DNA from 4 places in the Alteromonas sp. G4i13 genome. Region 1 is predicted to be linked to each of the others. Evidence: predicted binding sites of a transcription regulator. Region 1 holds the regulator's gene; each other region holds the start of a gene.
What was found. The regulator sigma-54, encoded in region 1, starts transcription at its own class of promoters, with help from an activator protein. The targets are predictions, from matches to a motif close to GTTGGCACGNNNNTNGNNT.
Positions count from the first base shown of each region.

Region 2: the regulator sigma-54 is predicted to act here: its motif matches at 4,294-4,312, upstream of flhA (flagellar biosynthesis protein FlhA).
Region 3: the regulator sigma-54 is predicted to act here: its motif matches at 5,274-5,292, upstream of glnK (P-II family nitrogen regulator).
Region 4: the regulator sigma-54 is predicted to act here: its motif matches at 3,214-3,232, upstream of ACFI6J_RS19105 (EF-hand domain-containing protein).

Region 1 covers NZ_JBHNYX010000027.1:36,909-44,545, reverse strand. The annotation lists gene ACFI6J_RS13935 (calcium/sodium antiporter) at 1-80, shown strand, start outside; gene ACFI6J_RS13930 (KpsF/GutQ family sugar-phosphate isomerase) at 83-1,063, shown strand; gene kdsC (3-deoxy-manno-octulosonate-8-phosphatase KdsC) at 1,064-1,612, shown strand; gene lptC (LPS export ABC transporter periplasmic protein LptC) at 1,609-2,187, shown strand; gene lptA (lipopolysaccharide transport periplasmic protein LptA) at 2,156-2,710, shown strand; gene lptB (LPS export ABC transporter ATP-binding protein) at 2,713-3,438, shown strand; gene ACFI6J_RS13905 (RNA polymerase factor sigma-54) at 3,512-4,993, shown strand; gene hpf (ribosome hibernation promoting factor) at 5,024-5,311, shown strand; gene ptsN (PTS IIA-like nitrogen regulatory protein PtsN) at 5,325-5,768, shown strand; gene rapZ (RNase adapter RapZ) at 5,853-6,698, shown strand; gene ACFI6J_RS13885 (HPr family phosphocarrier protein) at 6,698-6,970, shown strand; gene mgtE (magnesium transporter) at 7,145-7,637, shown strand, end outside.
Region 2 covers NZ_JBHNYX010000001.1:182,017-189,653, reverse strand. The annotation lists gene ACFI6J_RS00880 (MinD/ParA family protein) at 1-694, opposite strand, end outside; gene flhF (flagellar biosynthesis protein FlhF) at 700-2,109, opposite strand; gene flhA (flagellar biosynthesis protein FlhA) at 2,139-4,238, opposite strand; gene ACFI6J_RS00865 (L,D-transpeptidase family protein) at 4,481-6,088, shown strand; gene ACFI6J_RS00860 (D-Ala-D-Ala carboxypeptidase family metallohydrolase) at 6,081-7,055, shown strand; gene flhB (flagellar biosynthesis protein FlhB) at 7,142-7,637, opposite strand, start outside.
Region 3 covers NZ_JBHNYX010000028.1:20,693-28,329, reverse strand. The annotation lists gene ACFI6J_RS14135 (hypothetical protein) at 1-112, opposite strand, end outside; gene ACFI6J_RS14130 (DUF808 domain-containing protein) at 485-1,408, opposite strand; gene ACFI6J_RS14125 (endonuclease) at 1,621-3,264, opposite strand; gene ACFI6J_RS14120 (AraC family transcriptional regulator) at 3,493-4,212, shown strand; gene ACFI6J_RS14115 (hypothetical protein) at 4,262-5,116, opposite strand; gene glnK (P-II family nitrogen regulator) at 5,359-5,697, shown strand; gene ACFI6J_RS14105 (ammonium transporter) at 5,730-6,977, shown strand; gene ggt (gamma-glutamyltransferase) at 7,199-7,637, shown strand, end outside.
Region 4 covers NZ_JBHNYX010000055.1:16,792-24,428, reverse strand. The annotation lists gene ACFI6J_RS19110 (AMP-binding protein) at 392-2,131, opposite strand; gene ACFI6J_RS19105 (EF-hand domain-containing protein) at 2,500-3,078, opposite strand; gene ACFI6J_RS19100 (DNA polymerase II) at 3,381-5,750, opposite strand; gene ACFI6J_RS19095 (MBL fold metallo-hydrolase) at 6,052-7,083, shown strand; gene ACFI6J_RS19090 (sensor histidine kinase) at 7,153-7,637, opposite strand, start outside.

The DNA.
Region 1 (7,637 bases):
GCAAACGTACAATATCAAGAACTAATGGATTCATACTTCTGGCTTGCTTTATCGGCTATCAATTCTGGCTATTCGGATAATCATGAATACACAAACTCAGATGAACTATATCGACTCAGCGAAGCGCGTTATTGAAATTGAAACGCAGGCTATTGCTAATCTGGCAGAACGCTTAAACAATGAATTTATCGCTGCCTGTAATATTCTCTTTGCCTGCAAGGGTAAAGTTGTCGTGAGTGGTATGGGAAAGTCTGGGCATATCGGCAATAAAATTGCCGCTACGCTTGCCAGTACAGGTACTCCTGCGTTTTTCATGCACCCTGGTGAAGCCAACCATGGCGACTTGGGCATGCTAAGCAAAGGCGATGTCTTACTCGCCATCTCTAATTCTGGCGAGACTAACGAACTCGTTAATTTATTGCCCGTAGTTAAACGCTTAGGCATACAGGTGGTCGCCATGACCAACAGTGCTTCCAGCTCATTAGGACAACACGCAGATGTCGTACTTGATATCAGCGTTGAAAAAGAAGCGTGTTCGCTAGGCCTTGCTCCTACGTCAAGCACAACCGCCACACTGGTTATGGGTGATGCGCTTGCGGTAGCACTACTAGACCAAAAAGGTTTCACCTCAGATGACTTTGCGCTTTCGCACCCAGGCGGCAGTTTAGGCAGAAAACTTCTGCTTAAAGTTAGCGATATCATGCAAAGCGGCAGTGATATCCCCCTTGTCCATGCCAGTGCTTCTGTTGCTGACGCACTGCTGGAAATATCTAAAAAGGGGTTGGGTATGACAGGCGTGATAGCGGCAGACGGTACGCTGACAGGCGTCTTTACGGATGGCGACCTACGACGAATTCTCGATGCCCGCGTAGACGTACACAGTGCGACAGTGAAAGAAGTAATGACTAAAGGCGGCAAGACTACCACCGCAGGTCAGCTGGCTGTAGAAGCCCTGAATTTGATGGAAACCCATAAAATTAGTGCGTTAATGGTTACTGACGATAAGCGCAAACCTGTTGGGGCATTTAACATGCATATGCTACTAAAAGCAGGAGTGCTTTAAATGACAACCACCTTGTACACGGAAATAAATGACTCGCTTTTCGCTAAACTAGCCAAGATAAAGTTGCTGGTATGCGACGTTGATGGTGTGTTCTCAGATGGCCGAATTTATTTAGGTAACGACGGTGAAGAACTTAAAGCATTCCATACCCGTGATGGATATGGTGTAAAAGCGCTAGTGAGCAATGGAGTGAATGTCGCGGTTATTACTGGACGTCGCTCTGCCATTGTTGAAAATAGAATGAAGGCACTGAATGTTGCACATATAATTCAAGGCGAAGAGAATAAAGCAGACGCGCTTAGTGACCTGATGAAACGCCTTGAGTTAAACACTGACGAAGTGGCTGCGGTAGGTGATGACATGCCAGATACGGGTATGTACAAGCACGTTGCGGTTAAAATTGCGGTTGCCGATGCCCATCCTTACGTAGCAAAACAAGCAAACTGGATTACGACCCTTCCCGGTGGGTTTGGCGCGGTCCGAGAAATATCGGATACCATTTTGCAGGCCAAAGGGGTAACAAATGAGATTTTTGGAGCTAGTGTATGAGCCTGTTTGGCTTTAATCGCTTAGGATTAAGTATATCGGCGCTATTTATTCTGGCGATGCTGATGTACATCCCTACGTGGATGGAAGAGCAGCCTGAAACGCAGGGGAATCGTGAAAACGATGCGCTAAAGCCCGCCTACAAAGCAAAAAATCTAACCACTACGCTGTACAATCAAGACGGTGAGTTAAATCACAAAGTATTTGCAGAGTCGATGGAGCATTACGACCAGCTTGGCTTTGTATTGTTTCAGCAACCTAAATACACCCTTTATACAGAAAACGCGTCATCACCATGGGTGGTAACCGCTGATGAAGGTACACTATACAATAACGAGCTAATCCAGCTGGAAAACCAAGTTAATATTGAGAACCAAACTGGCGATGACTTTGTCAGAAGTATATCGACCGAGTACATTCAAATTAATTTAGAAACCAAGCAAATGACATCTGACCAACCCGTTGAAATACTGGGCACCCAATATGTCATTTTAAGTAATGGGTTTAACGCGAATTTACGCACACAAGAATACGAGCTTTTAGATCATGTACAAACCACTTATTCCCCTAGCAACTAGTTTATTGCTTGCCATCGCTAGCGGTGCGGTACACGCCAGTGAAGATGATTTTTCGCAGCCCATAAAAATAGGCTCGAACACCCAGTTTATCGACGGTAAAAATAAAACCGCGTTGTACAAAGACGACGTACTCATAACTCAAGGCTCTTTGGTTATTGAAGCTGACGAAGTGGAAGTAATTGCCACTGACGGTGGTGGTCGTGAAATATTTATTGCTAGAGGAAAGCCTGCAAGCTATTCCCAGCAATTGGAAGACGGCACGCCAGTTTCGGCAAAAGCTAATGAAATACGCTATGAAGTGGTGAACCGAACGATTTCTCTTGCTGGAAACGCAGAGTTGAAACAAGACACCAGTAAAGTACAGGGTGACAACATCACGTTCGATATGATTACCGAGCAATTGCTAGCGACTGGCGGCGCAGGTAAGGATGGTGAGGGTCGAGTGACCACAGTATTCACACCTGAGACCATTCGCAAAACTTCGTCTAAGAAAGACAAAAAAGACAACGAGGGCAATGAATAGCAATGGCAACTTTGAGCGCTAAAAATCTTGCTAAGGCTTACAAGTCAAGACAGGTTGTACGAGATGTAAGCCTGTCTGTCTCAACGGGTCAAATTGTCGGTCTTCTTGGCCCAAATGGCGCTGGTAAGACCACCACATTCTACATGATTGTTGGTTTAGTGAATTTGGATAAAGGCAAGATTGAAATTGACGACAATGAGCTAACTCATCAGCCCATGCACGAGCGTGCACGCCGCGGAATAGGCTACCTACCGCAGGAAGCCTCTATTTTCAGAAAGCTCACGGTACATGAAAATATCATGGCCATTTTGCAAACCCGTAAAGATTTAAATTCACAACAGCAAGAAGAAGAAGCTGATGCGCTACTTGATGAATTTAATATTAACCATATACGTAATAGTACGGGGATGAGTTTGTCAGGGGGCGAACGCCGTCGCGTTGAGATTGCCCGCGCTCTGGCAGCAAAACCGCAATTTATTTTGTTAGATGAACCATTTGCTGGTGTTGATCCAATATCAGTTAATGATATAAAGAAGATAATACAACATCTTCGCGATAGGGGGATTGGAATCCTTATCACGGACCATAACGTACGAGAGACATTGGATGTTTGTGAAAAGGCGTACATTGTGAGTCATGGCGAGCTTATTGCGCAAGGAACGGCGGAACAGGTTTTAAGTAATCAAAAAGTAAGGGATGTATACCTAGGCGAACAATTCAGGCTATAGTTAATGTAACCGAATTGTCATTTTTCAGTTTCGCTCTGGTATATTCAATTTAGAGCATTTAAATAAGACGTAGATGAAACCATCTTTACAGCTAAAATTTAGCCAACAACTTACCATGACACCACAGCTTCAGCAGGCCATTAAACTGCTGCAGCTTTCTACACTTGATCTTCAACAAGAGATCCAAGAAGCGCTCGATTCTAATCCGCTATTAGAAGTTGAAGAAGGTAATGACGAGCCGCAACTAGAAAAGAACAATATCGACAACGATGACAGCGGCTCTGAGGCCACTGCTTCTGCATCTAGTGACACACTAGAAGCCGGCGATGCACTTGAGAAAAACGATCTTCCCGATGAGCTGCCAATCGACAGCACATGGGACGAATACTACTCTGCTTCATCTTCGCCTGCTCCGGGTCCATCCAATGACGACGAGCAAATCTTCCAAGGTGAGACTACTGAAGATATTCAAGAGCACCTTCTTTGGCAAATGCGCCTTACCCATTTCTCGGATACCGATCGCGCAATCGCTACAGCAATCATCGACTCTATTGACGAGTCAGGTTATTTAACCGTTACCCTTGATGATATTTTAGAAGCGGTCAACGATGATGATATGGAAGAGCCAATTGAAATGGACGAAATAGAATGTGTGCTAAAGCGCATTCAGATGTTCGACCCTATTGGTTCTGGCTCACGCTCTCCACAAGAATGTTTGATGGTGCAATTGCGCCAATTTTCAGAAGACACACCGTGGCTTGCTGAAGCAAAGCAACTGATTGAAGAGTACTCTGACTTACTGAGCAGCAAAGACTATCGTACGCTTATGCGTAAAAGCCGATTGAAAGAAGATCAGCTACGCGAGGCAATGCGTTTACTGCAAACCTTGAATCCTCGCCCAGGTAGTGCTTTAGTTACTAAAGAGCCTGAGTACGTTATTCCTGATGTCTCAGTAACCAAGAAAAATGGCCGTTGGGTGGTTGAGCTGAACCCCGACAGTCTGCCTAAGTTAAGCGTAAATCAACAATACGCAGCAATGAGTCGCCGTGCCAAGAATAGTAGCGATTCACAATTCATCCGCTCACACATGCAAGAGGCTAAGTGGTTCATAAAGAGCCTTGAATCTCGTAACGAAACCTTAATGAAGGTTGCAAACTGCATTGTGCAGCAGCAAATGGGCTTTTTTGAGCACGGCCCGGAAATGATGAAACCAATGGTGCTAAATGATGTCGCAGAAATGGTAGATATGCACGAATCCACTATTTCGCGAGTGACAACGCAAAAGTACATGCATACGCCACGTGGAATCTTCGAATTGAAGTATTTCTTCTCAAGCCACGTTGCAACAGAGTCTGGTGGTGAATGTTCATCTACAGCGATTCGTGCATTGATCAAGAAATTAGTGGCCGCTGAAAAGCCTAGCAAGCCGCTAAGTGATAGCAAGATTGCTTCATTGTTGGCCGAACAAGGCATTAAAGTTGCCCGGCGAACAATAGCAAAGTACCGGGAATCGTTGTCGATCCCGCCGTCGAACCAACGCAAAAGCCTTATTTAATCGGGCTTAATAATATAAGGAAGACGAAATATGCAAATCAACCTTACTGGTCATCATGTCGAAATCACCGACTCTTTGCGTAATTATGTCGATACGAAGTTCAGCAAACTTGAACGTCACTTTGATCACATTTCTAATGTGCATGTCATCCTGAACGTTGAAAAATTAAATCAAAAAGCCGAAGCGACCGTTCATTTAAGTGGCGCTGAAGTATTCGCATCCTCAGAAAATACCGACATGTATGCGGCGATTGACAGCATGGTTGATAAACTCGACCGGCAGGTAATCAAGCATAAGGAAAAACTGAAAAAACATTAGTAGTTAATTAAGCATGGATATACAAGCCATCGTAAGTCTGGACCGCACCGAGTGTGCGGTTCAGTGTAATAGTAAAAAGCGAATTCTTGAGATCATCGCTGATATCGCTGCCAAGCAAAACGAGAACATTGATCAGGCAACGGTACTTAACAGTTTGATGGCTCGAGAGCGTATGGGTAGTACAGGCATTGGCAATGGTATCGCCCTGCCCCACGGGCGCCTGCCGGGCCTTGAGAAAGTGATTGCCATTGTTGTAACCAGCACGCCAGCAATCGACTTTGACGCCCTTGACGAGAAACCCGTAGACATCTTTTTTGCGCTACTCGTTCCCGAGGAACAGACCGAAGGACACCTTCAAACGCTGGCCACCGTGGCTGGTAAACTAAGCGACAAAGAAACGATTAAAGCAATACGTCGCGCAACGACAAGCGACGATATTCTATCTGCATTAAGTTAAACATTAAGCGCCTATTAACCGTTTAGTAGGCGCCTAATTCAACAACGCGTATGTGATAAAACCAGAGTATTAGGGAGAAAGTAGGTGAAGCTGATAATAATCAGTGGTCGTTCGGGGTCTGGTAAGTCTGTCGCACTTCGCGCATTGGAAGATTTAGGTTATTACTGTGTTGATAATATCCCGGTAAACTTACTTCCCACCTTAACCCATACAGTTGTTGACGAGTACGATCAGGTTGCGGTAAGTATCGATGTGAGAAACTTACCTAAAAATCCTGACGATTTGGTAGAAATTCTAGACTACCTGCCTTCTTCGTGGTCGATGACCATTGTTTACATTGACGCGAGCGATGATGTACTGGTTAAGCGTTTTAGCGAAACACGTCGTCTTCACCCTCTCGCCAAGCTTAATAAATCGCTTTCAGAAGCCATTAAAGCCGAGTCAGCCCTACTTGCTCCTATTGCTGAACGCGCAGATTTATATTTAGACACTGATAAGCTTACCATTCACCAACTGGCAGAGTTAATTCGAGAGCGTATCTTGGGTAAGAAAAGCTCACGCCTTGTGCTTGTGTTCGAGTCGTTTGGCTTTAAGCACGGTATTCCTAAAGATGCGGATTACGTTTTTGATGCCCGCTTTTTACCTAACCCCCACTGGGAGCCGGACCTTAAACATCTGACCGGATTAGACGCGCCAGTAGAAGTATTTTTGGGGTCGCAGCCTGTAGTGACCAAGTTCATTTGGCAAATTCAGAATTTAATAACGACATGGCTGCCTCATTTAGAGCGCAATAACAGAAGTTACGTAACCGTAGCGATTGGCTGTACTGGTGGCCAACACCGTTCGGTTTATATCGCACAGACCCTGTCGAAAACCTTCAGTGAAATACACCCTGATGTACAAATTCGCCATAGAGAGCTGAATCAGTAATGACTATTCAAAAAACGCTAACTATCGTCAATAAGTTAGGGTTGCATGCAAGAGCGGCGACCCAACTGGTTAAACTGGCTAATCAATTCGACGCTAAAATCATCTTAAAAAAAGGCGATAAAGAAGCAGACGCAAGCAGTGTATTGGGATTAATGATGCTTGAAAGCCATCAAGGTGAACAGGTAGACGTGATTGTGGACGGCAGTGATGCTGTTGATGCACTTGCAGCTATTGAAGAGCTTATTGAGGGCAGATTTAACGAAGACGAATAGTCTTACTTGCCCAATCCATTGACCAATTAATCAACACTTAGCGCAGTTATCTTAAAATCCCGCGCAAAACCTACGCAATTATCATGACAGACTCATCATAATTGCGATATTCTACGCCCACTTAGGCTCTATGGCCTGCATTGTTCATCTTTTAGCTTGTAGGAATAACGCCTTATGGCAGAAGCGCTTGTTTCTAAATACGTACAAACTCAGTTACGCGCACTCAACGCTGCGTTGACCAACGGTCAATTCGTATCTGTACGTAAGCTTCTGCTTGAATTACCGCCTTCAGACGTCGCCCACATTCTTGAATCTAGCCCTAGCAGAACCCGTGACGAATTATGGGAGCTCATTGATGGTGACTTTCACGGCGACATTTTAGAAGAACTGTCTGACGATGTTCGAAACGGTATCATTACAAAAATGCTTCCCGCTAATGTGGTTGACGCACTTGAAGAGATGGATACCGATGACTTAGCAGAGACGCTAAGCAGCCTTCCCGAGCCAGTATTGGCCGACATTCTAGACTCGATGGATGCACAAGATCGCGTGCGCGCAGAGCAAGCGCTGTCTTACGGTGAAGAAACCGCTGGTTTCATCATGAACACCGACACCATCACATTACGTCCCGATGTGACCATTGACGTGGTTCTGCGCTATATCCGCT
Region 2 (7,637 bases), on a different contig from region 1:
CTGCTTTACGAATGTTCTCGTCAAACGGTACTGTCGCCACTAATTCTAGTGCAACATCTAAAAAACGCCCTGTCACTTTGCTCAATTTACTAAATAGCTCTTGGCCTTCTCGCACGTCGCGCACCATATTAGCCACAACTTTGAAGCGGAAAACACCGTGCTCTCTATTCAGAATTTTTATCAATGCATACGCATCTGTCAATGAAGTAGGCTCGTCACACACAACGACCATGATGTCTTGTGAGGCTTTTGAAAAGCTCAACACCATGTCTGAAATACCTGCCGCTGTATCAACGATAAGCACGTCAATTTGCGAGCGCAGCTCACTAAAGGCACGAATTAGGCCAGCGTGTTGCGTTGGCGACAATTCTGCCATCGACTGCGTGCCTGATGTGGCAGGGGCAATCTTTATTCCGTGCGGACCGGTCACTAATACTTCATCAAGTGTACATTCGCCGGAAAGCACGTGGGATAAGTTTTTCTCAACACGCAAACCTAACATAACGTCTACGTTAGCAAGACCGAGGTCCGCATCGAGAACCATTACACGTTTACCTTGCTTCGCCATGGCGATAGCGGTGTTCAATGTAATGTTTGTTTTACCTACGCCACCTTTGCCACCGGTGACGGCGATTACTTTGATTAACCGTGATTGCTTCATTTTTCTTAAGCTACTCGCTTGGTCGTCAATCATACTGCTTATGCTGTTTTAATTGCGTTGTTACCACTAGTATGATTCAAACCGTACTTTTTATAAAGCTTTGCAGCAGCGGAAACCAAAGATTTCGCTTCTGCAATCTTAATGTCTTCAGGTACTTTTTGACCATCGGTGACATAACTAACCGGTAATTGGTATTCAACCGCTGCACTAAGCACCTCTCCTAAAGAGTAGCACTCATCTAACTTTGTGAAAATACAGCCACTTAGTTCAATATCATCATACGCTTGAATGATTCTCTGCAAAGCAGGATATTGCGTATTTGCTTGCGCTACCAAATATTTTTTAACATTTGGCATTTGTCCGTTATCAAACTGCTTAATTTGTTTAATTAATCGACTATCTCTTTGACTAAATCCAGCCGTATCAATCAATACTAGTCGCTTATGACGAAGTTGGAATAATAAATCCGCAAGTTCTTCACTAGTCTGCGCTTTTCTCACCGTGCAGCCAATAATCTTTCCGTATGTCGCTAGCTGCTCATAGGCGGCAATTCTATACGTATCGATGGTAATCATCGCAACCGACTCTGCACCGTATTTTTGCGCATAGCGGGCAGCAAGTTTCGCAACGGTAGTTGTTTTACCGGTACCTGTTGGTCCTACTAATGCAACAGCACCTTGTGCGCTAAGTATATCGTTTCCTGTCACATTTATGCGATTAGCCAATAGGTTAAGAAGATATACCCATGCATCTCGTTCGTTGTAATGTGACGGCGTATAGCTAATAAGCTGTTTCGCTAACGCGTTGCTTAACCCCATATCGGTTAAACGGGTGATTAGATATTGATGAACAGGTTTTTGACGTTTGTTTTTAGCTTCCATCAAGTCGGCCACTTGATATTGCAATACATCGCGAAGAGACGCTAGCTCTTCCTTGATTTGCGCAAGCTCCGCTGACTGCGTCACAGCGGTATCATCCATACTCGACGCTTGATGCTCTGGGAAAGCGTTCTGACGAACTGGTTCATGAGAAGACTGCTGGGCTTCTACGTCGTCAATAAAGGCTTCTGAGAAGTCTAAGTGCGAAGCAATTTCATTGGCGTGCTTAGCATTTGCTGTCATTGGTTGGTTAGGTTGCGCGGGACTCGCTACGCCATTATTTCCACCGTGCTGCTTTTCTAGCAGTGCTTTAAGGCTATCAGGACCGTCGTCACCAATGATTTCGCTCAAGCTAGGCACTGCCTTTTGGCCAGGTGTTTTTGCAGCTGCTTGTGGAGACGCTTTCGGCGTAAACAACTTCGCTTCAGGTTCTTTGTCGTAGGCTGCGACAAGCTCAATACCGTCAGCGACTTTGCGATTTGACATGATCACAGCGTCACTGCCCAATTCAGCTTTAACTTGGCTTAACGCCTCACGCATATCTTTGCCGAAGAAACGTCTAATTTTCATTGCAACCTCTCCAATCACCCAGTGTCAGATTATTGACCGACCGAACTGACTATTTTTATTTGTTTGTCGTCAGGCACTTCTTGGTAAGACAGAACATGAAGCCCAACAACCGAATATTTTAAGAAGCGAGACAGAACGGGTCGTAGCATGCCTGAGGTAAGGAGTACTGCAGGCTCTCCTTCTAACTCTTGCTGCTGACTGGCTTGCTGCAATGATTTTTGCAGCTTGTCTGCCAGACCTGGTTCTATGCCAGCGCCATCTTCGCCACCTGCTTGAAGTGACTGGTGCAACATCTGTTCCAACTCTGGCGCCAAGGTTATGACAGGTATCTCTTTTGCACCTTGAGTAATTTCTTGGACAATTAAACGTTTAAGGGCAATACGCACTGCAGACACTAAAACATCGGGGTCTTGGCTGCGCGTGCCGTACTCACTGAGTGTTTGAACGATTGTACGCATATCGCGAATAGGCACGCCTTCAAACAATAAGGTTTGCAGTACTTTCACGACGGTGCTTAGCGGAAGAATGTCTGGTACTAATCCTTCAACCAGTTTCGGATGCTGCTTGGCAAGCATATCAAGAAGTTGTTGCGCTTCCTCGTGCCCTAATAATTGATATGCATTGTTAGAGAGTAATTGGCTTAAATGGGTCGCTACAACGGTCGCAGCGTCTACTACTGTGTACCCAAGGGTTTGTGCATGCTCCCGTTTATTGGGCTTAATCCATACTGCGTCCAAGCCGAACGCGGGGTCTTTAGTGGCACGCCCTTCTAATTTACCGAACACTTGCCCTGGATTAATAGCAAGTTCTTCATCGTGACTGATGATGGAATCGCCTATCGTTACGCCTAGCATAGCGATGGTGTAAGTGTTGGGCTCTAAATCCAAGTTATCGCGAATGTGGACAGGCGGAATAAGGAAACCCAGTTCTTGCGATAGTTTCTTACGTACGCCTTTAATGCGCGTCAACAACTCGCCACCTTGGGATTTATCGACAAGAGGAATTAAGCGATAGCCCACTTCCAATCCGATGGTATCTACCTGCTGAACATCATCCCAGCCAAGCTCTTTCACTTCAGGCGCAACCGATTCATCTTTTACCACATTGTCTGGCACTTTGGGCTCTGCGGCCTTTCTCTTTTCTTGGACCGACTGCCAGTAAGCAAAGCCTGCAATCAAGAATGAGAACCCTAAGAATGCGATATGAGGCATCCCAGGAATGATACCCATCACAAATAGAACCCCCGAGGCTATATAGAGGGCTTGATTATTACCAAGCTGACCGCGGATTTCTTTGCCCATTTCCTGGGTCTCGTTTTCACGAGTAACGATAATGGCTGTAGCGACCGAAAGTAACAATGAAGGAATTTGCGCCACCAAACCATCACCGATGGTCAATATGGTGTAGATTTCTATAGCGTTACCGAATGAAAGCCCGTGCTGAATCATGCCAATAAAAAGACCACCGACAATATTAATCAGCATGATGAAAAGGCCTGCGACCGCATCACCCTTTACAAATTTTGACGCACCGTCCATCGACCCGTAAAAATCCGCTTCTGCGGTAATCTCTTCACGGCGTTTACGTGCTTGGTCTTGATCTATATACCCTGCATTTAAATCAGCATCTATGGCCATTTGCTTACCGGGCATAGCATCTAACGTAAAGCGAGCGCTTACTTCTGAAATACGTCCTGCGCCTGCGGTTACAACTTTGAAGTTGATAATAAGAAGAATGGCGAAAACAACAATACCTACGGCGTAGTTACCACCAATCACGACCTCACCGAAGGCTTCGATAACTTTACCTGCTGCATCGCCGCCTTCATGTCCGTAAAGTAAAACAACGCGAGTAGAAGCCACGTTAAGCGCTAGTCTCAAAACGGTAGCGATAAGTAACACCAAGGGGAAAATGCCGAAATCTACTGGACGCTGGGTAAGTACAGCCACCAAGATAATGACTAGCGACAACGCAATATTAAAGCTAAACAGCACGTCCAGTAAGAATGGCGGCATAGGCAATATAACCATGCCCATAATTGCCAAAAGGACGATGGGTGCGCCTAAACCACTGGTAAAATTTTGCAGCTGATTTTTATCGAATCGCTGAAGATAACCGGATAACTGCATGGCTTGGTGTCTCTCTATCAGAAAATTGACGCTTTATGTGAATCTTCTAGTGAGTTTTCAACTAACGTGCCAGCTTTGTGTTTTACGCAAAAGTTATCCAAATCTGAGCTGTAATCATGCGTGATTACTGTCTACAGTGACTTGTATAGAGCGATTAAGATTTTGTATCCGAGGGACATACGAACAGTTTATAATTACGTCACTATTCCTAGGGCCTACTCTTCGTTTTAAAAGGATTATTCATGGTAGTACTACAAAATCGTGTTGCAACGTTTTGTTGGGTCAGCCTTGTCATCATGCTGACTTTTAGTCATGTAGCTCATGCATCTAAACAACCTAACTTACGACAGCGTGTGGAGAATTTGCTAGTTGATTCAGTGGAGATATACGGTTCACAAAATAGTAACCCATCTCGTGTGCACAATAGAGTTTTGGTAAGCGAGGTCTACACTCAACAGGGCTATCAGCTTATATGGTTTGGTACTAGTGATGCTGAAAACCGTCTTCAGGAACTCCTCCATGAAATTGCTGATTCAGAGTTACATGGCTTCTCGCCCGAGTATTACCACGCATCAATGCTCGAAAGTCGCGACGCCAATACGGCACTCTTAGATGTACTAGCAACCGATGCCTTTATCAGTCAAACTCTGCATCGATTAAATGGGCTTGTTAGCCCCGCCAATGCAGATTCGCAGTGGTTCCTTAAGCAAAGAGAAGCGGATCCTGTGGCATCGCTAAATCACGCATTAACTAACGGTGTTTCTGCAACATTGCGGGCCATGTGGCCATCACACCATGAATACCAGTTACTGTTAGAAAAAAAGCGTAGTTTACTCACGGCAGTTTCTACAGTTACCACACAAATTCCAGTTGGCCCAACACTTAAGCTGAACTCAACGAGCGAAAGAGTTGTGTTGCTGAAGTCTCGTCTTTTAGGGCCAGGCACCTATTCAGAGTTATTCGATAAAGATTTACTGGACGCGGTTAAGCAGTTTCAAATGTCTGCGGGCTTAGAGCCAGATGGTATCGTGGGAAGTTCCACTTTAGAAGCATTAAATGCCACCACGTTTTCTTGGTTAGAAAGAATTGATGCAAACTTAGAGCGTTGGCGCTGGCTCCCTCATCAAACTTGGTCAACATATTTACGCGTTAACATTGCTTCGTTTCAGTTGAGAGGATTTACTGAAGGTGAGGAAACATTGGGAATGCCTGTGATTGTCGGTACACCAGTGAGGCAAACGCCCGTTTTCGCTGAATCAATGAAGTATATGGTGTTTAACCCCTACTGGACCGTGCCTTTCAGTATAGCCACTAAAGACAAGCTGGCGAAATTAAAAACCAATCCTTCTTTATTGGTTGAGCAAGGTTACGAAGCCCAGCCCGCCGGTGTCAGCGGCTTCAGCCCTGTCGATGAGTTTGATTGGACAAATGTTAGCCGTGGTACATTTCACTATACACTCAGACAAAAGCCCGGTCCGCACAATGCCCTTGGTAAAGTGAAATTCATGCTTCCAAATAAGCATGCCATTTATCTTCACGACACGCCCGATCACAGCCTTTTTTCGAAATTAGAAAGGAACTTCAGCTCTGGCTGCATCAGAGTCTCTAACCCTTTGAAGCTGTCTCAATGGGTACTCACTCATTCAGGCCAGACAGAGGCAATACCGCAAGCTGAGCAATTACTTCAAAGTGAAGAGACCAGTACACTATATTTGAAGAAACCTATACCTGTTCTTATTGTGTACTTCACAGCGTTTGCAGATGAAGCAGGAACCATTGTATTTCGCCGCGATGCATACAATCGGGACAGCCATATTATTGAGAAATTGAAGGAGTTTAAACGTGCGTAAGTGTTTGTTAGTGCTGATTGCTCTTTTAACTGTAGTGCGCGCCAGTGATGCGTTCTCCTTTGACAATGACATGCTCAACTCTAAGCTTGCTATTAATGGAAATACGGTCCCCTACCCTATTTTCTCTATTTTCGTAATGCCGAATAAAACGTTCACTGTTGAGTTTGACAACAAAAGCCATACTGGGAACTTTCAATTTCACCATGCGAACGGTGAGGCACTAAAGACGAGTTCGAACCTTCCAATAGTTAGCGGGGTTGTGGGGAAAGCGCCAATAATGGCACCTAAGAAATCAGGGCACTATGTACTTAAAACCACCAACGCGCAGTCAGGAGAAACTGCGACGCTCAACGTCTTTGTGATGACATCTTTGGAAAAGGTAGACAAAACAGGTAAGTTAAACGGCTACACAATTGGTAAATATCCTGATAAGCCTTTAAAAAACAATCCCATTTATTTACCCCCATCAGGACTTATTGAAGTATCGCCAGAACAAACGGACGTAAGGTTGTCGCCCAATTTCACCCTAGGTCAATTTCTATCCAAGCAGCAACAAGGATTTCCCAAATATGTACATTTGCGAGCAGGCCTTTTGTTGAAACTGGAAAAAATACTGCACACCTTAAATGACGAAGGGCATGCTGTTGAAGGCTTAACCATAATGAGTGGATATCGCACTCCGTTCTACAACAAAGCTATTGGCAATGTTCAGTACAGCCGTCACGTTTGGGGTGGCGCAGCGGATTTCTATATCGATCAGTCACCGAAAGATGGGGTGATGGATGACCTCAATAAAGACGGTGTGGTAAACCGCGAAGATGCGGTATGGCTAGCCAACTTTATCTCAAATATGTCTAAACAAGGCGCTTTCGGCCCAAGAATCGGTGGGCTTGGTATTTACGGTGCTAATGCGGCGCACGGGCCTTTCGTTCATGTTGATGTGAGAGGAACCTTAGCTCGCTGGTAACGCTGCATTTTACGTAAACGTTAGGCAGTACCGAATGAAACTGCCCACTTTATTTACGCTAAAACTTTTCGATGTTTACTGCGCAATTAACGTCGATATTCTGGTGGTATTGGCAAATCTCGTTTAAGCGGCTTAGGTCGCTTGCCCTTCCCTGCTCTATGCGCTTTCAACTGATAAACGTGCGCTAGCACCTGCGCTACCGCCATAAATAAGGCGTTAGGAATTTCATCGTCCACTTCTGTGGAGTAGAAAATGGCGCGGGCAAGCATGGGAGAAGGGATCAGCGGCACATCGTTGGCGGTAGCAATTTTTCTGATGTGCATCGCCAGCTCATCAGCACCTTTAGCGACCACAACCGGCGCCCTCACTCCCTTCTCATCATACTTGATAGCAACCGAGAAATGGGTCGGGTTAGTCACCACTACGTCTGCTTGTGGCACTTCCTGCATCATGCGCTTGGTTGCAGCCTGATATTGCAGACGGCGAATTCGGCCTTTAACCATAGGGTCGCCTTCCGCATTTTTCCGTTCGTCTTTAACCTCTTGCTTGGTCATCTTCATTTCTTTGTTGTGCTTATACATT
Region 3 (7,637 bases), on a different contig from region 1:
TAAAATCTGTATGCGAAACAATGTTGTTCTGAGTGTCGTCAGCGAACGCTGATGCGCCCAATACGCTAGTTGCTAAAGTTAGTGCAGTGAAAGTTTTGCGACCGATAAACATAGTAATCTCCAAAAATTAAGTTAGACACTGCACTTGAACATACTGCGTGGCAGCTATCATGTTGCTAAAGGTTTCGATAATAAGTCGTTATCAATTAACAATTAGTTTATAGCGAGGGATGTGCCAACTCGTAAAAATAAGGTAAGTATATGAATTTAATGAATTTTAACTTTTAGTAAAAAATAAAGGTGGAATTGAGGAATTAAAGAAATACTAAAATTTAGCGAATTTAATGTAGAGGTGGTCAAAATGACTAACGCAAATTTTTTAACACTTGCGCAGCGACACTGGTGACCATGAGAAAGGTCAGAAATAGGGGCGCTAGTCTATAAAGAAGAGCAGCGCCGCCAATGTATAAAAGAGTGAATAGGTCTAGGACGCTTTACTTCTAAATTGTGAAACCATTGTCATTACTAGCGCAATGATCACACCAGCAGCAATACCAACAACACCATCAGCAAGTATAGACATAACCAGCGATGCGTCTGGGATAAGTGCGGTAAACCAGTCGGTAATAACGTGCAAAAAGCCAATGCTGTGTGTGAGGATGCCACCACCGACTAAAAACATAGCAACAGTGCCTACAACCGCAAGGGTTTTCATTAATGCGGGGGCGGCAACTAATAACGCTCTGCCAATAAATCGTTGAAGGGTGTTCATTGAACCTGTTAACGACTTGCGAAGCATGTAAAGCCCAACATCGTCCATTTTAACTAGTGCCGCTACCAGCCCATAAACGCCAAGGGTAATCGCTAAGCTTAGTGCTACTAGTACACCAATTTGCGTAGTAAGTGTTGCATCGGTCACTGTGCCTAATGCAATTACAATAATTTCAGCAGACAGTATAAAGTCTGTGCGTATAGCGCCTTTTATTTTATCTTTCTCAAAAGCTACCATATCCACATCTTCGTGGGTAAGCGCTTCTATTCTGGCTTCTCGTGTTTTTTCTTCATCTTCGTGGGGAAGATATTTGTGCAGTAGTTTTTCTGCACCTTCAAAACATAAATATAACCCGCCCAGTACCAAAAGGACGGTTATAAGTGAGGGCACAAAAGCACTGATGGCTAATGCCGCAGGAACCAATATTGCTTTATTAATAAGTGAGCCTTTTGCTACTGCCCATACAACAGGTAGCTCTCGGTCTGCTTTAACGCCTTGGACCTGGTCGGCGTTTACCGCTAAATCGTCGCCCAAAACGCCCGCTGTTTTTTGCGCAGCGACTTTCGACATGGTTGCGATGTCGTCCATTAACGTTGCTATATCATCAAGTAGGGCAAGTAAGTTAGCTGCGGCCACGTCGAATATCCTTTGTTATGTATTACAGTTAGAGTAATCCCCAGTAAATAGCAGCTTAGCGTACTTAAAACATGGGTGATATACAATCAGGAATAATGCCGATAAATCACAATTCGTTTTAGGCAATTTTCAGGGCTATCACCAACAGAAAAGGCGAACTCAGAGGAAGTGTGAGTTGAGAAGAGCACGCTCGTGCTCTTCTCATGTTGAAGTTAATTACCCCAAATGCTGTTTACCAGTTCTGGATGATCAACAAAAGGGTTTCGATTGTTCTGGAAATTGAAGGCAGCGTCATTCCTATCGATTTCCTTTTGGCTTACAGGGTCTTGAGAATGCCAGCTTAAAAGCAGAGTTAAGAACCAGCTTTCGAATACTTGATCACTCGTACCATTCAACACTGCGTCGCCATAGGTGCTATCCGTTTCCCAATTTGCAATGACGTTTTCATAACGTGTCGCCATGTAGAAATACGCTCTAGCGAAGTCACCTTTGAACTCGTCGATGGGCTCAAAAACGGTGCCTGTATAACCAGAAGCAGAAGAGCCCGCGCCCAGTTTGGAACCATTCGATGACGTATAAGTAGCACTTGCGACATCACCGTACGGATAGCTACTTCGGCGACCGTTAACGTAGCCGTCGGTTGCAAAAACGTGATGAACATCAGTATTCATCGGCGAGACTGCACCGCCAAACCAGCTGCGCGGGAAGGCGTGTTCGCGGTTATAGCAACTGCCTTCTCCACTATAGCTGCCACACTGGTCAGAACCAGCCGTGTAGCTGTAAGCGTCACTACCATTTGGGTTTTCTGAATACATGTCCAAAATGGAGCCGTCATTTTCATAGTAGCTGTCGCTTGTGTATGAAATATAGAATGTCCAAAGGTCGCCATAGCTTTGTGTATTATGATTTTTGATAATGTTGTAAAGCTCGGTTTTTAACGCATAGCCTGACAGACCGTTGGCACTTGCATAGTAACCAGTGAGTTCTGATGAACCACCACCACTGCCGCCGCCACTCGTTGTACCAACGCTAAAGCTGGTGCTTTCACTCGCGCCGAAAGAGCCGCCATTAGCAACAGACACGCCCTCTATTAGCAAGTTATAGCTGCCAGAGCCATAGGAGCAGCAAATTCCATCGCCATAGGCATCACTAATGGTAAAGGTATATTCTCCATCAGTAAGGCAAACCGCTTCAGTATAACTTTGGTTGCTAGCGTAGCTGCTGCCAGAGGCTTCAACTTGGTTGTTTGCGTTAGTTATTTGCCAACTGGTTTCGCTGCCGTAATTGTCGGTAGTTAAGTTCAAAACGCCTGAATGGCTAGCACACGTGCTTCCACCGCCGTTATTGCCACCTGACCCAAGCGTAGTCGGCTCGAATGCGTCTACATAGACGGTTTCTGACCCATCAAAGCCCGCCTGATCATAAAAGCGTAACCCCACCTCAATCTCTTTTGACGCTGTAGCGGAATAAGAGAAAGTAAGCTGTTGCCAGTTTCCAGTTAATGAGTTGTCAGAATAACCTTGATAACCGTCTACATATAGGCGTGCTTTTACAGCACCTTCAGTGTGATATAGCCTCACTGAAAATTCATAATTTTGACCGGCGGTTACATTGATTGTCTGACGGAAGTCAGTTGAACCTTGCGTTGTCGTATTGACGGTAACTGCAGCAGACTTGCTTCCCGAGAATGAGTAGACCGAGTTTTCAGCTACACTAATGCCGGAGTCGATAGTTGACCATGAATTAGGTGCGCCAGACGTCCATGTTTCAAAGTCTCCATTGGAGACCTGACCCATGGCGATAGCGGGTAACAACGCACCTGCCAAGCCGACTATTTGACGTAAGTTTATATTCATTTATTTTCCGTTATTGTCTTTATTTTAAATGTATATTTATTCCTTAAACGTAGTGTTCGACGCCTTCCTAGACGTATCAAATATTGCACGTATTTGTGACAAAATGAATAAAAGTGCTTAATCTAACGGCAGAGAGTACTGAGTTAACGGCAAGGAAATAGATGCAAATAAACGGTGAGTTAGGCAAAAGATCAGTACTACCTATTATGGACTGTTGGGAGCAATAAAGTGACTGACAGCCCAATTCCATCGCTATCCGTACGCTCATATACGAAGCAAACGTGCCGCCATAAACACAACTACTTTCAGTTAGTGCTGCCCATCAACGGACATATCTTGATAGAAATCGATAATTTTAGCGGGCGAGTAGGCGTAGGCGAAGGCGTATGCATAGCGCCGAATGAGATCCATTATTTTAGCGCTAACGAACTGTCAAAATTTATTGTGGCGGACTTGGAGTATGTGCCAGTTAATTTAAATGACAGGTTGCACCCAATATTTCAGGTAACGTCCGCATTACAGGCGTTTTTATCGTTTGTAGAGATTCAAATTAGCCAGTTTGCTGACCAAGGCCATGAAGAAATACTGGCGCTATTTTTAACCTTGCTAGAAACATCCTTGAAAGGATGCAGCATGGATAAGCGAATGACTCCTGTATTAAGCCATATTCATCGCGACCTTGCCCGAGGCTTTACACAGGTGGAGTTAGCACGGATAGCCTGCATGGGAACAACGCAATTCAAAACACGCTTTAAAGAAGCCACCGGGCATAGTTTACGAGATTACCTTGTAAAAGTGAGGATGGAAAAGGCCAAAGCACTACTTAGAAATACCGATACACCAATGTTGGGTATAGCTCAGCTAACAGGGTATGAAGATGTTGCAGCATTCAGTCGCCGGTTCAAAGCGTATTTCGGGCGACCCCCTAAGTTTTTCAAAAGAAAGTGACTGTGATAAGGGCTTACCTCACATGACGGTAAATCGTTGATAGAGAGGGCTAGTTAATCTCTTCGTCTTTAGGAAGTTTATTGACTCTGGCTTCTATAAAACGTTTGTGGTCGTCCATTTTGGTGCATTCTAAGGTTCCACCAGCAATTCCACTCAATAACGCCAAAGTTTTATTGGTCGTACTGCTACAGTTTACGCGTTTTGAAGGGCGTCGATTTTCATTAGCTTGTATTTGCTGTGTGCTTGGCCCGCTAAGAACAGGACTATTTTTACGCTCTTGAAATGCTTTTGCTGCTTGTTCTGCGTCTTCAGCGACTTTGTCACTGTGATACTTTTCAAAATAGAGGGCGGCGCCATCTTTTACCGACAGATTCAACGAGCCTGCGCGCCGATTTGCGTCTTTTGATAAAGTGGGCGACGGCAGTGTACTAGTCGGCTTACTTTCAATGGGTACCTGCTGTGTATCGGGCTCAGCATTTTTCTGCTGCTTGGGCGCGGGGCTTTCTACAATTTCATTCTTACTATCAAGTGCTTCAGTCGCTTTGGTTGCGTCAGGCTTCAACTCAATTTCTTGCCTTTTAGGGGAAACATCGATTGGTTTAGTTTCTTGTGGTTTAGCTTGGGCAGAAGGGCGTGGAACGGGGGGATAGTACAGTCTGGCGCTTATCTCCTGCGTTCGCTCCAAAACATTTACTCGTGCTTTTTGGTTGTTGATGCCCATTTGAGAAAGTATGACCACTACGATGATCCCAAACACATGTGCACAGCCCGAAATTAATAGTGGGCGCCACGCCGTTTTCTTTGCAACGGAATGGTGTTCAATGCTGCGCTCAGGCGCAAAGAAAGATGGGGTGATAGTCGTCATAGTAAACAACAGACCATGGGCCCTATCGAATAGTTCCATCCTAATTTCATCGCACTTTTTAGTCCTCTCACCTTACCGCAACCTCATACCGCTTCAAAATTGGGCAAATTTTTAACAGTGCACCATTAGTGTGCATTATTTTTGTGCGTTCATGAAGCGTTTGCTTGTATGTATTTGATTTATTTGGCTAATCATTTGTGGCATGGCTCTTGGTTTATCTTCCCATAGTTGGAAACACGACCATAAATCACAGAATAACCAAAACAAACTGGGAGCAACTCATGAAACTAGTCACAGCGATCATCAAGCCGTTCAAGCTAGATGATGTTCGTGAAGCCATTTCAGAAATCGGTATCGACGGTTTGACCGTGACCGAAGTGAAGGGCTTTGGACGTCAAAAAGGACACACTGAACTTTACCGCGGAGCGGAATATCAGGTGGATTTTCTACCTAAAGTCAAACTGGAAATTGCTGTTCAGGATGATCAAGTAGAGCGCCTGGTAGAAGCCATCGTTGGCGCTGCCAAAACAGGCAAAATTGGAGACGGCAAGGTGTTTGTTTACGACCTTGAACACGCCGTTCGTATTCGAACTGGTGAGTCGGATAGCGACGCGCTGTAAGCCACAACGATATATTTGCGGAGAAAACCATAATGGAAATCACTTTTGAACTTGGGTATGCGCTAGATACCTTTTATTTTCTAATCTGCGGTGCACTGGTTATGTGGATGGCTGCAGGTTTTGCGATGCTTGAAGCAGGTCTTGTTCGAGCGAAAAACACCACAGAAATTCTAACTAAAAACGTGGCGCTATTCGCTATCGCTTGCACTATGTACATGATTTGCGGTTACGGCATTATGTACGGTGGCGGCGACTGGGGTCCATTCCTAAGCGGTATCATGGCTGATGGCGCAACAGGTGTCGCTGAAGAGCCAGCAACATATGCACCTTCTGCTGACTTCTTCTTCCAAGTAGTATTTGTTGCAACAGCAATGTCTATCGTATCTGGTGCGGTAGCTGAGCGTATGAAGCTTTGGGCATTCCTAGCGTTCGCAGTTGTTATGACGGGCTTCATCTACCCAATGGAAGGTGCTTGGACATGGGGCGGCGAAGCAGTATTCGGTATGTATACGCTTGGCGACCTTGGTTTCTCTGACTTTGCAGGTTCAGGTATTGTTCACATGGCTGGTGCAGCTGCTGCTCTTGCTGGTGTTCTTGTGCTTGGTGCTCGTAAGGGTAAATACACCGCTGACGGTAAAGTAAACGCGATTCCAGGTGCAAACTTACCGCTTGCAACTTTAGGTACATTTATCCTGTGGATGGGTTGGTTTGGCTTCAACGGCGGTTCAGTACTGGCTACTGCAACTGTTGAAAGTGCAAACTCAGTAGCGATTGTATTTATGAACACAAATGCTGCAGCTGCTGGTGGTGCAATTGCTGCACTTATCGTAGCACGCATTCTATTCGGTAAAGCTGACCTAACTATGGTACTTAACGGCGCACTAGCCGGTCTTGTGGCTATTACAGCAGAGCCTTCAACACCTACACCATTACAAGCTACTTTGTTCGGCGGCCTTGGTGGTATTTTAGTAGTGCTTAGCATTGTTGCACTAGACAAGCTTAAGATTGACGATCCAGTGGGCGCAATTTCAGTTCACGGCGTGGTAGGTCTTCTAGGTCTTATCCTTGTACCTTTCACTAACGATGGTTCAAGCATCTCTGGTCAGCTAATTGGTGCAGCGACTATCTTTGTATGGGTATTCGTAGTGAGCCTAGTGGTATGGCTAGTGATTAAAGCGGTTATGGGTGTACGTGTGAGCGAAGAAGAAGAATTCGACGGCGTAGACATGAGCGAATGTGGTCTGGAAGCATACCCAGACTTCACAAGCAGCCGTTCGTAAGAGAGTCTCGATTAGGCAACGAAACAACAATAACAATAATGCCTTATTACTTCGTTTAAGCCCCGCTAATGCGGGGCTTTTTTCGTTTCATGCAATGTGTTTTAAGACCATTATTGAGCTTAGGAAAAGAGCCTAGGCGTAATGTGACAATAACGCTACACTATGAATCGATAAACTAACGCTAGATTTATTATCGGCAACGTTTTAGTAAAAGGACGGTTATGACTGCAAGTGTGCGACTTCTACCTTTGATACTGGCTTTCTTTAGTATCAGCTGTTTGGGCTATGACAGAATAACGGGGCAACCCTTTGCAAGTCGCTCAGAAGTTATTGCAAAGAACGGCATGGCAGCAACAAGCCAACCATTAGCTACGCAAGTGGCATTGGATATTTTAAAACAAGGCGGCAGTGCAGTTGATGCAGCTATTGCAGCCAATGCCATGTTAGGTTTAGTTGAGCCTACAGGCAGCGGTATTGGCGGCGACCTATTTGCCATTGTGTGGGATGCAAAAAAAGAGAAGCTAGTCGGCTTAAATGCTTCTGGCCGTTCACCCAGACAGTTAACCAAAGCGGTGTTTGCCGAGCGTGGCTTGCATCAAATTCCAAAATTTGGTCCGCTACCCGTTTCTGTCCCTGGCGCTGTAGATGGCTGGTTTGCAC
Region 4 (7,637 bases), on a different contig from region 1:
TGTGTTTTTCTGCGACTGCTCTTTTTACCTACTTCTAGTCACTGTGAAAGTTTCATTTATCGAATAATTTAAGGCGCACAAATTCAGATACAGACCTTTAGTCTTTCACTCAGGAGTAAAGGGGTCAGAGTACTTTTTGGCTCTCACTCTCGTTAAAAAAAGAAATGTACTCTGACCCCATTATTGTGGGCTAACTCAATAATTCGAGCTCTTTAATTCTCTAGGGCATGTAGCAGGCAGTTTGAAAATACGGTAGATAGGTACAGACTATAGCTTAGGTGCAAGCGTTGGAAATACGAATGTAGGGTCAGTGTACTTTAAAGCGCTATCTTTTAAAAAGTACTCTGACCCCAATTTTCGAAATGTACTCTGACCCCACTATTTGCTGGGATTATGCTTCGGTTTGTAGGGCTTGCTTCTTCAGTGTTTCTATCATGTATTCGCGCATTTTAAACTTCTGAAGCTTCCCTGTTACCGTCATGGGGTACTCTTTCACTACGCTGATGTATTTGGGTACTTTAAAGTAGGCTAGTTTGGATTTCAGGTAGTCGCGTATCTGATCTTCGTCTATATGTCGATTTTCCTTTGCCTTAATCCATAGGCATACTTGCTCGCCATATTTGTTGTCAGGAATACCAAAGACAGCGGCGTCTGACACATCCGCATGTTGATACAAGACTTCTTCAATTTCTCGTGGATAAATGTTTTCGCCGCCGCGAATAATCATGTCCTTTATTCTACCAACTATTGTGACGTAGCCTTCTTCATCCATTTCTCCGAGATCACCAGAATGGAGCCAACCTTCATCGTCTATGGTGGCTTTTGTCTTAACCTCATCACCCCAATAACCTTTCATTACACAGTAGCCTCTCGCGCAAATCTCACCCGGCTCTCCAATAGGCACCGTATTGCCTTGGGGATCTATGATCTTCACTTCTGTATGGGGCATAGCGCGTCCAACAGTTTTGACCTGCTTTTCAAATGGCGAGTCAATGTCAGTAATATGATTGATAGGGCTACACTCTGTCTGACCATAACCTATGACGACTTCTGTCATATGAAATTCACTATGGACCTTTCGCATGAGCTCTTCTGGACAGGTACTACCTGCCATAACGCCGGTTCTTAGTGTTGATAGATCAAAGCTCTTAAAGTTGGATAGTTCGAGTTCGGCAATAAACATGGTTGGTACGCCATGTAATCCCGTGCACTTTTCTTCTTCTACTGTACGGAGTGTTGTCTCAGGGTCGAATGACTCCCCGGGGAATACTGCGCATGCACCTGATGCTAAGCAAACTAAGTTGCCCAATACCATTCCAAAGCAGTGGTAAAGCGGAACGGGAATACAAAGTTTGTCTTTGTGTGTGAACCTCATTGCTTGTGATACTAATAGTCCATTATTTAGAATGTTTCGGTGCGTTAACGTTGCGCCTTTCGGGTTTCCCGTGGTACCAGAGGTAAACTGAATATTGATGTTATCATCCGCGCTAAGGTTCGATTCAACGGCCTCCAACTGAGATTTAAGCGCTTCCGTTGGTTCTATTTGTAATGCAGAAAAAGCCTGTAATCCTTCTACAGACTTATCGCCAATAGTGTATACATATTTAAGTGAAGGCAACTTAGAAGGCGTTAGAGGACGCCTTGGTGTGTTCTTATCTTGGCTGTCTATTTCTGGCGCAAGCTCTTTCAACATGGCGACGTAATTTGACTGCTTGAATGACTGCGCCATGACTAAGTATTTTACGGAAACGTTATTAATAGCAAACGCTAATTCATCAGGGCGATAAGCAGGGTTCAGGCATACCATGATCGCCCCGATTCGCGCAGTGGCCATCTGTACGATCGACCATTCGATATTGTTCGGAGACCATATACCCACACGGTCGCCAGGTTCTACACCGTTTGCAAGTAAGCCGCAAGCAACACGTTCTACTTCATACCAATACTGCTGATAGGTCCAGCTAACGTCTTGATGTTTTACAATAATCGCTGGGTTATCGCCATAATTGTCGACAACATTTTTGAAATACTGACCGATAGTGAGCGACGTCAGCTCAGCGTCATCAGAGCCAGTAAACTCACTTTTCTGAAGAGGGAGTAGTGAGTTCGGTGTAAATTTTGATTCCATCATATCTTGCCTCCATGCGCGTACGCATCTGATTTATATATAAATAATTGAGTTGGCTGTTTCGGCTTTTGGTTCCAAATAACCAATGGCAACAATTGCAGTAAATGCTGAATACGCAACGAATAAAACAAATAATTCAATCTTTATTAACAATATTGTTGCAAACGAGTTTTGTCGACAAGATGTTAGTCGTATATGGGGTTATTCAACGATGAATTTGTGTGACTCGTCGTACACGCTGAAAGGAGAGTAATAACCAAAAGTGACAATGTATCTGATGTCTAAAGAAAATTTTCTCGACTCTAATGAAACAAAAAAGCCTCCGACGAAGGAGGCTTCCTAAAAATTTTTACTTTACGAGAGGTGAGCGTCTATTCAGACTCAATACCTTCGAAGTAGGCACGATATTCCATACGGGTAACGTAAGAATCGCCATTTTCGTCCATCATCTCAAAGTCACCTTCGACATGTGCAACCTTTAACTCCTCGGCTGTAAGCTTACCGTCGCTGTCTACATCGATTTCAGTAAACTTATTGTCGGCTGTGGCTGACATTTCAGTACGAAGCTCCTTATTCTTCTCTGATATCATTTCACCGTCTGCTTTAGAGAATAATTCAGGGTTGCCCTTTTCCGAGAGTAGAGCGTCATTGGTGCCTTCAGTTTTCACCTGAGTAATGATGTCGTCGCTAAACATTGATGGTTTTTCATCAACAAACTTGTTGAATTCAACACGGCTAATCATGCTGTCACCATCGGTATCCATTTTTGCAAGAAGCTTACTGTCAATAACGCCTGAAGACTCTGAACCGACGATATAGCCGTTTCCATCCTTATCCATTGCGTTAAATCCCATCGAGATCTTCTCTTCGTGGTGGCCTGCTACTGCTGAAGCAGATAGTGTTGCAGCAATAACAGCACTGGTAATCATACTTAGTTTTGTGATCTTCATAATCAAATTCCTTCTGGCTTTTACAGTGAACTCGGGCGTTCAATTGCCCTAACCACTAGGTCCACAGACCTCAACATAGGTGCAGATTGGAAGTAAGTTTCAATCTGACACCGCTAATGACTTACGTAATTCATTATTCATTGAATGTGCCAAATGCATAACTAACTGATTTAGTGAGGTAATAAAAATTTAAGGCAAGGATTTCAATGTTATTGCTATGTTAAATTGTCGCAGTGTTTGCAAGATCTTCATACGTCAAACTTAAGCTGATCTCAGATATAGATAGAACCCCATTAATGAGATTAAAACAGCGAGAGTTGATCGTTCGCTATTGTCTCAAAATTCAGGCCGATAAGAGGCAAGATACTATCGGCAATGGGTTGGATTTGCTTTTCAATATAGTGGTCATATTGAAGGGGGGCCGTGGCAGTTTCTGCGGTTTGAGGGCCCTGTACCGTAATAACATAAGCAATGGTAGTATTAAACTGATAGCGAAGTGGCAACCCCTGTTCTTTATAGTACTCGTCCGCTAATCGCGCTGCCCTTACGTGGGGAGGCAGCGACTTGGTATACGACGACAAAGGCTTTCGCAGCCGCTTTTTATAGACCAAAGCGTGATCCATTTCACCGGACTTTATCGCTGCTATCGTGCTATTTATGTAGTCTTCAACAGGCTGTCCAGTAAACACTTTTTTGTACAGCTCGTACTGGAAGGTTTTAGCTAGTACCGTCCAATCAGAGCGGACATTTTCTAAGCCTTTAAAGACAAGTTCACCGCCCTTCATTCCTGCGTAACGTTTTTTGCTGCCTTCGGAAGAGCCTCGGATCGTCGGCATAAAAAACGTAGAAAAGTGAGATTCAAACTCAATTTCTAAGTGGCAATCAATGTCGAACTGACTTTTTAGTAACTCTGTCCACTTTCGATTAATAATGCTAGCGAGCTCAAGTCCAGTCTCTGAGGGCGTACCCAGTGCATCATTCCCTTCTACATGAACAAATGTTGAGTCGGTATCGCCGTAAATAACCGTATAGCCCAGTTCTTCAATCCAATCAGCTGTGGTTTGCATGATTTCATGACCCCTCAATGTGATTGAGCTAGCTAGACGAGGATCGTAGAAGGGGCAACCGCCACTACCAAGGACACCATAGAAGGAGTTCATTAATATTTTGATGGCCTGAGAGCGCGGTGCGTCTTTCTGTTTTTTCGCCTCGTCGCGCTGAAGCCATAGGTTTTCAATGATGGAAGGCAGAAAATGAGACTCACGACTAAATACTGCGCCTTTAAACCCTTCTATCGCCGTGTCTGGAGATTTAAGCCCTTCTGCAAGTCCCAACGGATCGATTTTAAATGTACGAATGATGGAAGGATACAGGCTCTTAAAATCTAGGACTAAAACGTCTTTATATAAACCTGGCTGGGAACGCATGACATAACCACCCGGACTAGCCAAGCCTCCATTTTCAGGTCTTACCCCCGCGACATAAGACTTGCGGTGAAGCTTAGGCAAGTACACATTTAAAAACGCGGCCACTGACCCTCCGGGGCGACTCATATCTAGGCCGGTGAGAATACTGCGCAGTGCCAGAAAATCGATAAATTGGGTTTTATCCTGAATGCGGTTGACCAGTTCCGTATCTTTAAAGTTATAGTTAGCGAGTGCAACAGGGTCGCTATGATAAAGACGCTTTATCGCTTCAAGCTTGTCTGCAGCCTGAATAAGCTTATTTTCGCCAAGCAGTTCTTCAGATACGTGATCGAGCGAGAACGACTCGAATTGATAAGTCATTGTTTTTAGTGCTTCGATACCATCAATAACGCATCGCCCTGGCACATCAACGAGGGTTTGATCCTCCCACTGTCTTACAGAAGCCTCTCTGCCATGGCGGCCGATAGCATACTTTAGCGAGTTAGCCCTAGCGCGGCGTTCAAGTACCGCCATATCGAACTGTTTAACATTCCAGCCTAAAATGATATCTGGGTCGTAGGATGTAAGATATGAAAAAAATGCTTCAAGCAATGCTTTTTCTGATTCAACGGTAATGAGCTCGTACGCGCTGTCTTTTTGTCCTTGCAATGTTTGCCCAACAAAACGTGGCGGGCATAAAAGCAGCACAACGTTGAGTCCTTCACCGGCTAACGCAATGCTAAAGAGTTCTTCATGCTCATTGCATTCGATGTCTATGCTAAGTGATGTAAATGTGGTTCTGAATTGACAGGGTCTGATTTGCGCATTTTCTATAACGATCTGAGGCGTATCGTCGAAATCTTGCGGAGCCAGAAATTCCACCGCACCATACACAAAGCGCTCCATTAAGTAGCGATCGGCAACGCGAATATCCGCTTCGTACAATATAATACTGCTTTCCTGCGCATGCTGGCGAAGCTGATGCATGTGTGATTCGGTTGCGGTTTTTACCGTCGCAACAGGAACTTGTTCCAGCGTGTGAAACCCGTCATCTGAAATACTGATCTTTGCAGAAATACGTTCGGCGATATTGCGTAAATCATTGGCGCGATCAACGGATACAAAGCAAGTGGGGTATTGGGGTGAAGAAATTAACCTAGCGGTGCTACTGGGCGTTTTTACCCATAGCTCAACATGCACCTTGCCTCGCCGGGTAAACGTACTTTTATTGAGTATGAACCCTTGTTGTATTGTTGAGGCTGACATGGATCTGATTTACTAACCGGCTTTGTTGACGTTAATTTCTTTAAATAGCCTCATGGGCGTGTACGTTTTATAAACTCGCATTACCATTATCTGTTCAATAACTGGCGCAAAGGTGCAATAAAAATGCGCTACCACTGTGCACGAGAAACGGCAGTAGGCTTAGTATAACGTTTGTTATCACCTACTCCTATAGATCTCTATTCGACAGATATGTTTGTTTTTGTAAGCAGCGCGAGTTAAAACGAAAACGTACAGTCTTTGTGCACGTTAGACCATGCACGATAGAAAAGGTGAGGGCGATATGGAATATCTATTCGATAAACAGGTAGAGCCGGGCGAGCTAATAGAAGTGGCCGATGGTGTTCTTTGGCTAACAATGCCGCTTCCATTTGAACTTGACCACATAAATTTGTATCTGATCCGCGGTGAAGGCGGTTGGGTGGTCATTGATACTGGCATAGGAACGTCCACCACCAAAGCGCTGTGGGAGCGTATATTCAAGCAATTAGACGGGCCAATAGTTGGCGTTATTGTTACGCATTTACATCCTGATCATGTAGGGTTAGCGGGCTGGATAGCCGACACGTATAATGTTCCCTTTTATATGTCTCAAACTGAGTACTTTACTGCCAGAGCGTTTGCGGCAGGGAGAAATGGCGCAACTAACGAACGGGATGTGCAATATTACCAGCGAGCAGGTTTAGACGAATCCATGATCGCAAAGCTTACTTCTGGTGAAGGCAACGGCTACAGCAGCGTCGTTTCACCACTACCCATTAGCTACACACGTCTAAAGCATGGTATGACGCTGTCGCTTGGCGGTAACGAATGGCAGATCATCATTGGCCGCGGCCACTCTCCTGAGCATGCGTGCCTTTACAATAAGCGAAAAAATATTCTCATATCAGGCGATCATATTTTGCCGATTATCACGCCAAACATTGGCGCCTACTCAACAGAGCCTGATGCCAACACCTTAGACGACTACCTTTCTACGCTGCCGCAATTCAAGAATTTGCCCAAAGATGCGACAGTATTACCTGCTCACAAGCTACCCTTTATCGGCCTGCATGAGCGAGTAGATTCGCTTATTGCTCATCATCACGAGCACCTAAAAGCACTGTTAAATGCTTGCGAGCAACCTCAAACGGTCGTAGAGCTATTACCGGTTATGTTTAAGCGCAAGCTCTCTAGTCGCAACATGGTGTTTGCAGTAGCAGAGTGTTTGTCTCACCTTAATTACTTGCTTAATGAAGGAGTCATTTCGCGGACGTTAAACAGCAAGGGTGTGTATACATTTAAAGCCTGTGAAGTAAAAAAGCTTGCTTGTTAGTTCAGTCAGAGGACATACAAACAGAGTGAGGATTAACAACGTCTTACTCTGTACTGGGCTATCTGTGTTCTAGGCCGTTTGAGAATTTTCCGCTTCGTTTTCTTTATTCTCTTCATTATCTTCACTGGACGGGGGCTGTGCTGCAGGTTGTTTCGGAATGGTGATCTCTACCACGGTTCCTTTTGCCTCTTTGCTGCTAATAGATATTTTACCTTGATGTTGTTCAATGGCGGTGTAAGCCACAGAAAGGCCCAGCCCTTGGCCTTGCCCTTCGGGCTTTGTAGTAAAGAAGGGTTCAAAGACTCGCTTTAGATGTTTTGTAGGAATACCGCAACCCGAGTCCAGTATTTTGATGGTCACCAACGTAGGTGAATCGAGCACAGTGAGTTTAATAAAGCCCCTATCTTCTATGGCCTGTGCTGCATTTATCATGACGTTCATTAGCACCTGTTTCAGCGGCCCAGGGTTTCCCATTACCTCCACTTTCTCTAATTCACATTCAAATTTATATTGGGGCGTGCTGTACTGGGCGGAAATAAGCGTGATCAGCTGGT